2 linked regions of the Lujinxingia sediminis genome follow. The protein of the gene in region 1 binds, or shares a complex with, the protein of each later gene. Links are inferred from orthologs where the notes say so. Each region holds a gene or a part of one and is shown on either strand. Other genes may lie near its edges.

The links.
Region 2: the proteins of dnaB (region 1) and dnaG are in contact, whole or in part, in a crystal structure (PDB 2R6A), measured with the Geobacillus stearothermophilus proteins. The link is inferred for Lujinxingia sediminis from one-to-one orthologs. Residues at the interface, in WP_033016901.1 of Geobacillus stearothermophilus: Ser13, Glu15, Ala16, Gln18, Glu91, Leu92, Asp94, Ala95, Val96, Pro97, Thr98, Ala99, Ala100, Asn101, Tyr104, Tyr105, Ile108; in WP_049624496.1 of Geobacillus stearothermophilus: Lys456, Leu457, Leu458, Pro459, Ala460, Asn463, Ala464, Leu467, Leu535, Leu536, Ile537, Ala538, Gln544, Glu545, Asp548, Tyr549, His552.

What each region holds. Positions count from the first base shown.
Region 1 is NZ_SADD01000006.1:145,238-151,248, forward strand. The notes cover bases 1,876-4,874. They hold dnaB (replicative DNA helicase), read right to left. Parts: upstream 4,061-4,874; coding sequence 2,690-4,060; downstream 1,876-2,689. Other genes in these bases: EA187_RS12235 (N-acetylmuramoyl-L-alanine amidase), read left to right, coding at 1,876-2,304; EA187_RS12245 (DUF4388 domain-containing protein), read right to left, coding at 4,057-4,874. Outside these bases: more of EA187_RS12235, read left to right, coding at 1-1,875; more of EA187_RS12245, read right to left, coding at 4,875-5,052; EA187_RS12250 (porin family protein), read right to left, coding at 5,463-6,011. UniProt on the Escherichia coli protein: The main replicative DNA helicase, it participates in initiation and elongation during chromosome replication. Travels ahead of the DNA replisome, separating dsDNA into templates for DNA synthesis.
Region 2 is NZ_SADD01000002.1:559,430-564,057, reverse strand. The notes cover bases 255-3,143. They hold dnaG (DNA primase), read left to right. Parts: upstream 255-728; coding sequence 729-2,558; downstream 2,559-3,143. Other genes in these bases: EA187_RS07775 (hypothetical protein), read left to right, coding at 255-481. In the rest of the region: more of EA187_RS07775, read left to right, coding at 1-254. UniProt on the Escherichia coli protein: RNA polymerase that catalyzes the synthesis of short RNA molecules used as primers for DNA polymerase during DNA replication.

The sequences.
Region 1 (6,011 bases):
GCCGGTGAGGATGCGGCAGAGGCCGCCAGCGAGCGCGGAGCGTTGGAAGAGGGCGCGAGCCTGCCTTCTGAGGGGCGCGAGCTGGTTGACGGCCATCACGCTGACCACCGCCACCACAGCTCGGTGGTGCTGGCAACGCCTGAGGCTGTCGCCGAGGTCTTCGACGAAGAGGCCAACCTCGCTCGCCTGGAGTATCCGGACGCGTTTCAGCAGGTCGGCTGGATGATGGACGCCGACAGCCTGGCGGGCATGGAGTATCGCGTGGCCCGCGCCGACGGCAGCTTCTCGAAGTGGGAGCCGGTGGAGGTCTACTGGAACGAAGGGCGCATGTTTAACGCCCGAGTGCGCCTCAACTCGCCAGCGCATGTGATGGAGCTGCGCGGCTTTGAGGGTATCACCTTTGCCGAGATCGAGTTTTTTGAGGAGGTCGTTGCTCCCGAGCAGCTCCAGCGCCCGGAGCGTCCGCTGCCGCCGGAGGCTGGCGATAGCGGTCCGATCGGCACGCGCCGGCAGGCCTCGGTGGCGCCGAGCAGCCTGGTGATCCCGCGCTCGGAGTGGGGCGCGATCAACCCGGGTAAGATCTGCGGCAGCGTGGTCGCGCCCTACCGTGCGAGTATTCACCATACCTATGCGCCATCCGGTGACGGCGGTGATGCTGCGGCGCGGGTGCGCCAGATGCAGAGCTACCACATCAACACCCGGGGCTGGTGCGACATCGGCTACCACTTCATCGTCAGCCAGGCCGGCAACATCTACCAGGGGCGTTCGCGCTCCGATCGCCCCGGCGCGCACGTTGGTAACCAGAACTCGGGTAATGTGGGCATCAGCTTTATTGCCGACTTCACCACGCAGACTCCCAGCCAGACCCAGCTCAACGCCGGCGCGCGCATGCTCAAGTGGGTTCATGAGACACACGGGGTGCCGATGACACGCACCGCGGTCAAGGGTCACCGCGAGTGGCCGGGGCAAAGCACGAGCTGCCCGGGCGGCAACATGATCAGCAGCCTGGAGACGCTGCTTCAGAAGACCCGCGACCTGATCAACCCGCCGGCGCCGCAGACCTATGAGGTGGCGCTGGATGTGACGCTTAAAGGCGGAGAGGCGATGGTCGACCAGGGCTCCAGTGAAGGGGTGGTCGATGCGCTTCCTGGAGCCGAGTTCAGCGCGGAGATCCTGTTGAAGAACGCCTCCTCCTCGGCGATCCGCGGGGTGCGCCTGGGCTATGCTTTTGATGAGCTGGGGCTGACGCCTTTGAGCTACACCATCGAATCGGATCACCCGGGGCTGGATCAGAGCAGCTGGAGCACCAACGATGCCATGCAGGTCGAGAGCAACCCGGAGCCCGCGCAGATGGGCAGCTCGGGTGAACTCGTGATGAACGCGTTTTCGGCCGGTGAGTCCAAACGGGTGGTGGTGACGCTGCGAGCTGATTCGTACAGCTTCGCGATGGCACCTTTTGGCGGTGTGCGCGCCTTTGTGACGCATATCGACGATGTGTATGCGCAGAGCACGTTTGACGCTTCACCCGGCGTCAACCGCACCGGCACGACGCTGCGCGCGCATGCGGGGCTGGATATCTTCGCCACCGATGCGTGGTTCTTTGAAGGGCCCGAAGGGCCGGACGTCGAGGGTTGGACGGCCGAAGGCGTGGACGCCTTCGATGAGTTTCGGCTCAACACCTCTCACGGCTTGCTTGCCCTGCATCTGGTCGGCGAGGGAGCCACGGTGAGTTCGCCGGCATGGACTGCGATTGATGCGGATGCCTTCCCCGAGCTTGTGTTGCGAGCGCGCTCCCACGATGGCGAGCACGTCAAGGCGGTGTACTGGTCGCGAGAGGGCGAGGCGTTTAGCGAGGAGCGCAGCGTACGATTTGAGGCTTCGGGCGACGGTGAGTACCACGACCTTATCGTCAACCTGAGCGAGCATCCGGAGTGGTCCGGGGAGGTCAAGGCGCTGCGCATCGCGCTGCTGGCCGAAGGTGCGCCGGGCGAAGAAGCAAGCGGTTGGTACGACGTCGACCACATCTACTTCCAGAATCGCGCGGCCGGGACGACGACCACCGAGTTTGGCCCCGTGATCGATCAGGCGGCGGTGGCGCTGCTTCCTGAGGGGGGTGGGGGCGAAGCGGAGCCCGACGGTGAGGGCGGAGGTTCTCCGGGGCTCGGCGCGAATGATGGGGAGCAGCCCGGCGTACGCACCGCCTCGGGTTGCGCGACCACCGGGCAGCAGGGCGGTGGAACGCCGGCGGCGATCCTTCTGCTGCTGGGGTGGGTGCTGGCCTCGTGGCGGCGTCGCGCGACTTAAGACGCCGTGGGCTCTATGGGCATCAGCGTTTGTCTACGGCGCCGTAGGGCTATCGGAGCGCCGGGGGTGAGGCAACACCCTCGGCCTCGCGCTTACTACGCCCTGAGCCAACGTTGACGCCATGTTTGTTGCATTGAGAGCACCCTGAGCAGCGTTGCAAATCCTCGATGATGCCAGAGCATCGCCTGCGCTTTGCGCTTTGCTCCGGTCACGTTCAATCTCGCATCTAAAGGCGTCAATATGGCCTCAGGTGTTACAGGTGAAGATGTTCTAAGTTCCTGAAAAGACATCGAAAAAGAAAACCGCCCCCTTGCGAAGCAAGGGGGCGGTTTTTTGTTGCCAGATCTGCGGCACGAGTATTGTTCGGCCTGTGAATCGGGCCGCGTTATTCGGCGACCGCCAACGCGGCAACCCGTGCGGCGTCTTCCGGAGCCAGGTTTTCAAAGCGGGTATAGGGTCCGAAGAAGCGCATATGCACCGTCCCGATCGAGCCGTTACGGTGCTTGCCGATAATAAACTCCGCCAGCCCCTTGGCCTCACTTTCGGGGTAGTAGACCTCATCGCGGTAGATGAAGCCGATGAGGTCGGCGTCCTGCTCGATGGCGCCGGATTCACGGAGGTCGCTCATCATCGGGCGCTTATCGGCGCGCTGCTCGACGCCACGGTTGAGCTGGGCGAGCGCGATGATGGGTACGTTGAGCTCCTTGGCCACGCCTTTGAGTCCGCGGGAGATCTCACTGATCTCCTGCTCACGGGAAGCGGACTTGCTGCGCTGGGAGCCCGACATCAGCTGGAGGTAGTCGACGAAGATCATGCCGATGTCGTGCTCGGCTTTAAGCCGGCGGCATTTGGAGCGGAACTCCATAATGGAGAGTCCCGGGGTGTCATCGAGGAAGATCTTGGACTCGGAGAGGGTGCCGGCGGCCTTGATCAGGCGTGCCCATTCCTGCTCGGTCATCGAGCCGCGGCGCAGGTTAGACTGGTTGATGCGCGCCTCGCTACAGAGCATACGAATGGCGAGCTGCTCGTTACTCATCTCCAGGCTGAAAAAGACCGCGGGAACCTTGCGCATGATCGCGGCATGGGCGGTCATGTTCAGCGTAAAGCTCGTCTTACCCATGGCGGGGCGCGCGGCGACGATGATGAGGTCGGAGGGCTGCCAGCCGGCGGTGATCTCGTCGAGGTCAATAAAGCCGCTGGGTACGCCGGTGATCGTCTCGCTCTTCTGGTAGAGCTTCTCGATCTGGTCAAAGGCGCTTTTGACGACCTCGCGCATCGAGGTGTAACCGCGCTTCTGCCCGCTCTGGGTGATGGAGAAGAGACGCTGCTCGGCATCATCCATGAAGGTTTCGACGTCGTTGACGTCGTTATAGCACTCGCCGACCAGCTCATCGGCGGTAGCGATGAACTGGCGTAGCGCCGACTTTCGGCGCACGATCGCCGAGTACTGACCCACATTGGCCGCCGAGGGGACCTCGCCGGAGAGCCGCGTGAGGTAGGTGGCCCCTCCGGCAGCTTCCAGGTTGTCTTCGGCGCTTAAGAAGTCTGCGAGGGTGAGCACGTCGACCGGCTCGGAGCGGCCGTGCAGCGCACTCATCGCCCGGAAGATGTGTCGGTGGGCCTCCCGGTAAAAGTCCTCCGGCTTGAGCGTGCCGGAGAGCTCGTCGAGGACGCGATTGTCGAGAAGAATCGCACCGAGCACGCTGCGCTCGGCGTCCTCGTTATGGGGAGGCACCCTTAAGGGCGCCTGGCTCATCCTTCAGTGCTCACGTAGTCGTTGCGGATCAGGTGCAGAAGTCCTTGCATCGTCTCGAGGTCGCCGTGGCTGCTCTTGTTGAGCACCATTGAGACCGAGCCGTTGTTGAGCACCAGCTGGAAGGTGTCGAGTTGCTCGGGGTTGAGCTGACTCAGGGGAGCGATAAGCGGGCTGGGGATACTCAGACGCGCGTGAATCTGGGGGACATCGGGGCCCAGGTTCTGAATTTCGTCGAGGATGCGCATCCCCTCCATCATCAAGGACTCGATCGACTCGTCGATCTCGTTCTCAAAGCTCTCGTCGGTGGGCTGCTCCAGCGAGAAGGTACCTTCGCGCCAGGCGATCAGCCGGTAGAAGGCTTTGTAGGGATCGAGCTCGTGGTCGTCGTTGATGGTGGCGAAGTAGACACGGCCCTGACGCAGGTAGATCTTGCCGATGTCGTCGCCCATGATCACCAGCACGCCGGATTTTCGGCTGGTGCTGAAGAGCTGGAGAAGATCGGGGAGGGGGACCTCTTCGATCAAGCCGGAGATCGAGCCTGTGAGCGTGCCGCCCATCGTGCGGTTGACCGCGGGGGATGCCATGGTGCGGTTGGGTTGCACCGGCGGGGCGGTCGGGGAGTGATGATCATCGCCGGCCATCGGGGTGCTGAGCTCAGGGCCGGTGTCCTCGGTGCCGCTGTCGCGGTGGACCAGCTTGATGATGTTGGTGCCGATGAGGATGCGGTCGCCCTCTTTGATGCGCGACTTCGAGATCTTCTCACCGTTGACAAAGGTGCCGTTGGTGCTGCCGAAGTCCTCGATCATCAGCTCGCCACCATAGCTGGTGATGCGGGCGTGACGACGCGAGACCATATCCTCGACCAGGACCATGTCGAGTTCGCTGCCACGGCCGATCTCGATCTCGGAGTCCAATTCGAGCGGAAATTCACCGCCCTGGTACTTGCCAGAGATGAACTTCAGGACGTAGCCGCCTGTATGGGAACGATTCAAGATGACCTCTCCTCAATCACCAGCAATCGAGGCGCGGGAAGTGCGTGAAGTAGGGGACCAGGCTGAGAATGGTCGACGGATGCGCCTACGTTACGAGACGTAATGAGCGACCGTCAACCGCGGGTCCGCGCGCCACGGTGCGAAGCCGCGCCCCTGTTCTATCAGAGGGTTGTTTCAGGGCGCAACGTCCAAGGTGGGGTGAATCGACCTCAGCCCCCATGCGAATGAGGTTCTGAGGTGGACCGACCTCGAACGGAGGCGATGGTACGCCAGAGAGCGGCGGGAGCAAATAATTTCAGGGAGATAAGGGAAAAAAGAATCACCCCGCCCGGGCGCTGCGGCCCGGGCGGGGTGATTGGTGTGGGCGGGGGCCCGGGCCGAGGGATGGGCCCGTCTCAAAGCGGTGGTGCTTAGAAGTAGAAGGAGGCGTTGAGCCCCAGCGACTCCGAGCGCGCGCTTAAGCCGTCGGAGAAGGAGAGATCGTTGCCGAAACCATAGACGTTGTAGAGGTAGCGCAGGCCGAGCCCAAAGCTGTTGAAGCGAAGGTCGAGGCCGCCGCCCAGGCGTACCGCGCCGCCCAGGGCGGTTTCCTGGAGGATAGCGTCCTGATAGTGGTAGCCGCCCAGACCCGCCATCACGTAGGGCTCAAAGATGCCCAGCGAGGGCTGCAGCTTGAGATCGCCGCTGAGGCCCATCACGGCGATGTTGGTGCCGGAGACGCCCGGGTCGAAGGAGTAGCCACCCGCGTGGAAGCCCAACTCGAAGCCCAGCAGTTCACCGCGCACCCCCAGGCCCAGGTTGAATTCGTTGCCGGGCAGGGCGCTTTCCGAGAGCTGGTTGGCATCGAAGCCGCCTACGCCCAGTCCCAGCGTGAGGTAGCCGTCGAGAGGAGAGGCCGATGGTGAGCGCGGTGAGGCCGGCTCGTTGTAGTGGCTTCGAGTGTCGCTGGCGGAGGTGTG
Region 2 (4,628 bases), on another replicon or contig:
CTGCGGCGGCTGTGGCGAGGTCTGCCCCGCCGGGGCCTCCTGCAATCTGGGGCAGTGCACCTGTCGCCCCGGCTACACCCTCTGCGGTGGAGAGTGTGTGGACCTTGAGACTGACGCGCGTCACTGCGGTAGCTGCGACGCAAGCTGCGGGCTGGGGCATTGCAAAGAGGGCGCCTGTGGCACCGGTGGCTGCGGTTTTGGCTGGATCGAATGCACCCAGGGCGAGGGCCTTTCGTGTTTGCCCGGTTTCCGGCAGGTCGACCCGCTCTACTGCGGGCCGCGTCCCTTCCAGGGATCGCCCTGCGGGGAAGTCTGTGAAGCCAGTGAGGTCTGTGCGCTGGGGCTGGGCGGCGCGGAGTGCCGGGGCGTGCGCCCGGCACGCGGATGCCTCAATTGCCCCTGTGAGGATTGTGGCGATGGCGAGCGCTGCCGCGATGATATCGAATCCCTCTCGCCAGGGGCCTACTGCGTGACAGGGTGATCGGACGTGTCTTCCCCCCGCGCGCTGCGGGCGAGCGGGGGGTGGAGCGATTGTACTCCACAAAATTTGACAGCAGATGGCCGGCTGGTACACTGATCGACCGGCGCTGGTGATTCCGCTGATGTAGCGCTCACTCTGCGAGGTTGTTTTTTAGCGCCTTAGACTTGCCCGCAGCTGCCAACCTCGTTGGCGAAAGAACGCCGTCCCCGGCGCTTTCGCCCCCCCTCTCCACGCACGATGAGACTTCATGGGATTGATACCGCAGTCCGTGATAGAAGACGTGCTCGCTCGCACGGACATCTTGCAGACCGTCCAGCAGTACGTCTCGCTCAAGCGCGCCGGCAACAACTACAAGGGGCTCTGCCCCTTCCATGACGAGAACTCGCCGAGCTTCTTTGTGCATCCGGGGATGGGCATCTACAAGTGCTTCGGGTGCAGTGAGGGCGGCAACGTCATTCAGTTCTTGATGTCGATCGAAGGGTGGAACTTCCCGGAGACGGTGCGCACATTGGCGGAGCGCGCCGGCATTGAGATTCCTGAGGAGAGTCCGCAGCAGGCCGAGGCGGCGCGTAAGCGTCGCGAGGGCAAAAAGATCTACCTCGCGATCATGGAAGCCGCCCGCGACTTCTATCAGGAGCAGCTCTGGGGGGCGCGCGGTGAGGTTGCCCGGCGCTACCTGGCCGAGCGCGGGATCGACGAAGCGACCGCACGCACTTTCGGGCTGGGCTATGCGCCTGATGGCTGGGAGAACACGATTGAGGCGCTGGGCCAAAAGGGCTTTAAGCCAGCCTGGCTGGAGCGTGCCGGCCTGGCGATCGCCAACGATCGCGGCGGTCATTACGACCGTTTCCGCCACCGTGTGGTCTTTCCGGTGGTCGATGTCTGGGGAAATACCCTGGCTTTCGGGGGACGAGCTCTTGCTTCTGATGGCGGCGGCGCTAAATACATCAACTCCCCGGAGACGCCCTTTTACACCAAGGGGGAGCAACTCTACGGGCTTGATGTGGCGAAGTCGGCCATGGGCAAGGAGGAGCAGGCGCTTGTGGTCGAGGGCAACTTCGACGTGATCGCGCTTCACGGCGCGGGCATCGGCGTGACGGTCGCCCCGATGGGCACCGCGCTGACCGAGGTTCAGGCGCGTCTTCTGCGGCGTTTTGCGCGCCGGGTGATCATTGCGTTTGATGGCGATTCGGCTGGTGAGGAGGCCACGTTGCGATGTCTGGGTGCATTGGAGAGTGCGGGGTTGGAGGCGGTGGTCGTGCGTTTTGATGAGGCCGACGACCCCGACACCTTCGTGCGACGTGAGGGCGCCGAGGCGCTGCGCGCGCGCATGGAGGCGGCCCAGCCCCTGGTGGCCTGGGCGCTCGACCGGGCGATCAAGCCGGTGGAGGGTGCCACCATTGAGGCGCGTCTTGGCGCGCTCGAAGGGGTGGGTACCATCCTCACCCAGGTCAAAGAGCCGGCCGCCTGGGAGCATTACGCCCGGGAGGTCGCCCGACGTCTGGCGATCGAGCCGGCGCTGTTAAAAGATTATCTCAAACGTCCCCCGGAGCGGCGCGATCAGGCCCGTCAGGCCGTGCTGAAAGCCGGACAGGGCACGCGACTGCCCAGCGCGGAGTACGGTGTTCTGGCGGTCTTGCTCGATCAGCCGAAGTGGCTCTCGGACTTTTTTCGCGAAGAGCTTGACAAACTCCTTTCCAGTCAAGAACTTGCCGACTTTCTGCGCGTGGTCCAAAACCACTACCAAACCCATGATGGTATCAACCGGCCGCTGCTCTTAGAGGCCACCCCGCCGGGCGGGATGCGTGAGACGGTGATCGCGGCTCTGGCCGAGGTCGAAAGTCAGCGCCTTTACGGTCCGGAAGAGGCGCTGCGTTGGTACCGGGACTGCGTGCGGACGCTCAAGAAGGCGTGGGCGGTGCGCATGGACGAGCATCTGCAGCGGGAGCTCAACAACGTCGACTTTCGCAGCGAGCGAGAGCGCTTTGTGCAGATCAACGAGCAGCTCGAGCAGGTTCGCCAGTTTCGAAAGGCCCTCGATCTCGATGCGAGCTCTCCGAGCTCGGCCTCGGGATGAGACGTGAAAGTGGCCACCCTAACCCCTCTTGAATCAGGATAAGGCGTTGATAATTTAGCGAAATCCTTTGAGTTCGCCCGGAATAACCATCCTCAAGCGCAGTTTCTTGCCCCGGCCTCCTCGACCATCTAAGAGATGGGGTGGGGGAGTAAACGCGACGACAGCGCCGACCCGATCCGTCGGTCGAAGTGGCACGTACCAAGGAGAAGTTTGATGTTCACAGCCCAATCGAACCCTCGAGCGACCAGCCTGGAAGTTCGAAAGCTCATCGACATGGGGAAAGAAAAGGGGTTTTTGACCTACGATGAGGTCAACAACGCCCTGCCCGCAGGCACCCTCTCCAGTGAGCAGCTCGACGATATGATGATGCTCTTCGAGGAGCTGGGGATTCAAATGGTCGACAAACCGGCGCAATACAAGCCGCCGGTTGAGGTCGAGAGCGACGTGCCGCACACCAAGGCGCAGAAGGCCAAGGTCACCAAGGGCAGCGATGAGTTTGTGAAGGGGACTGACCCGGTGCGCATGTACCTGCGCAAGATGGGACAGGTGCCGCTGCTGACGCGTGAGGGCGAAGTTGAGATCGCCAAGCGCATTGAGGAGGGCGAGAAGACCATCCTCACTGTGGTGCTGAGCACCTCGGTGGGTGTGCGCGAGATGATCCTTCTGGGCAACCGCGTGCAGGCCGGGAAGGTCAAGTTGACCAGCGTACTCCAGGCGCCCAACCCCGAAGATCTGCCCCGCGATGAAGAGGGCAACGTCATCGAGATGAGCCTGGATGAGCGCATGCGCTGGTTCCTCAACCAGATCGATCGGGTGCGTCAGCTGCACAGGCGTAATCGCTCGTTGGGCGAAGAGCTGATCACGCGTCGAGGCATTTCGCTGGTTGACCGCAAGAAGCTTCGCGAAGAGATCAAGGCCAACCGCCGCGAGATGTTCGCGCTGATGAAGAACGTGCGTCTGACCAAGAAGCACACCGACAAGATCGTGGCCAAGTTCAAGGGCATGATCCTGCGCATCGACAAGGCCGAGAGCGAGCTTGCGCGGGCGCAACGCCTGACGCGTTTTAGCTTTGTGGAGGCCACCGAGATCGCCAAGGGGCTGCGTGCGGATGACGAGCATGCCATCGCGCAGCTGGAACGTCGCCGCATGACCGCGGGTCGCTTCAACGAGATCTACCAGGAGATGCGCAGCCTTCGCCGGCGCGTGCGTGCCGTGGAGATCGAGGCCGGTCAATCGGTCAACTCCCTGCGCATCACCTACCAGGCGGTGCTTGCTGGCGAGAAGATCGCCGAGCGCGCCAAGGCCGAGCTGGTCGAGGCGAACCTGCGTCTGGTTGTCTCGATCGCCAAGAAGTACACCAACCGTGGTCTGCAGTTCCTGGATCTGATCCAGGAAGGCAACATCGGTCTGATGAAGGCGGTCGATAAGTTCGAATACCAGCGTGGCTATAAGTTCTCGACCTACGCCACCTGGTGGATTCGTCAGGCGATCACGCGTGCGATTGCCGACCAGGCCCGCACGATCCGTATCCCGGTGCACATGATCGAGACGATCAACAAACTCGCGCGTACCGAGCGCTACCTGGTCCAGGACCTGGGACGCCCGCCGACGCCCGATGAGATCGCCGATAAGATGGACATGCCGGTGGAGAAGGTCCGCAAGGTCCTCAAGATCGCCAAGGAGCCCATCAGCCTGGAGACGCCCATCGGCGAGGAGCAGGATAGCTCGCTGGGCGATTTCATCGCCGATGATGAAGCGGTCAACCCCTCGGAGGCCGTGGTCAACTCGAACCTCTCCGACCAGACCCGCAAGGTGCTCTCCACGCTCACCCCGCGTGAGGAGAAGGTCCTGCGCATGCGCTTTGGTATCGGCGGCAAGTCCGACCACACCCTCGAAGAGGTCGGTCAGGACTTCAACGTCACCCGCGAGCGTATCCGACAGATTGAGGCCAAGGCGCTCAAGAAGTTGCGGCATCCCAGCCGCGCCAAGCAACTTGAGAGCTTTGTCGACTTTTAGGGAGCCGGGGCGATGAGTCCCGGAAGCGACGACTAAGCAATCGCGCAGTGGCTG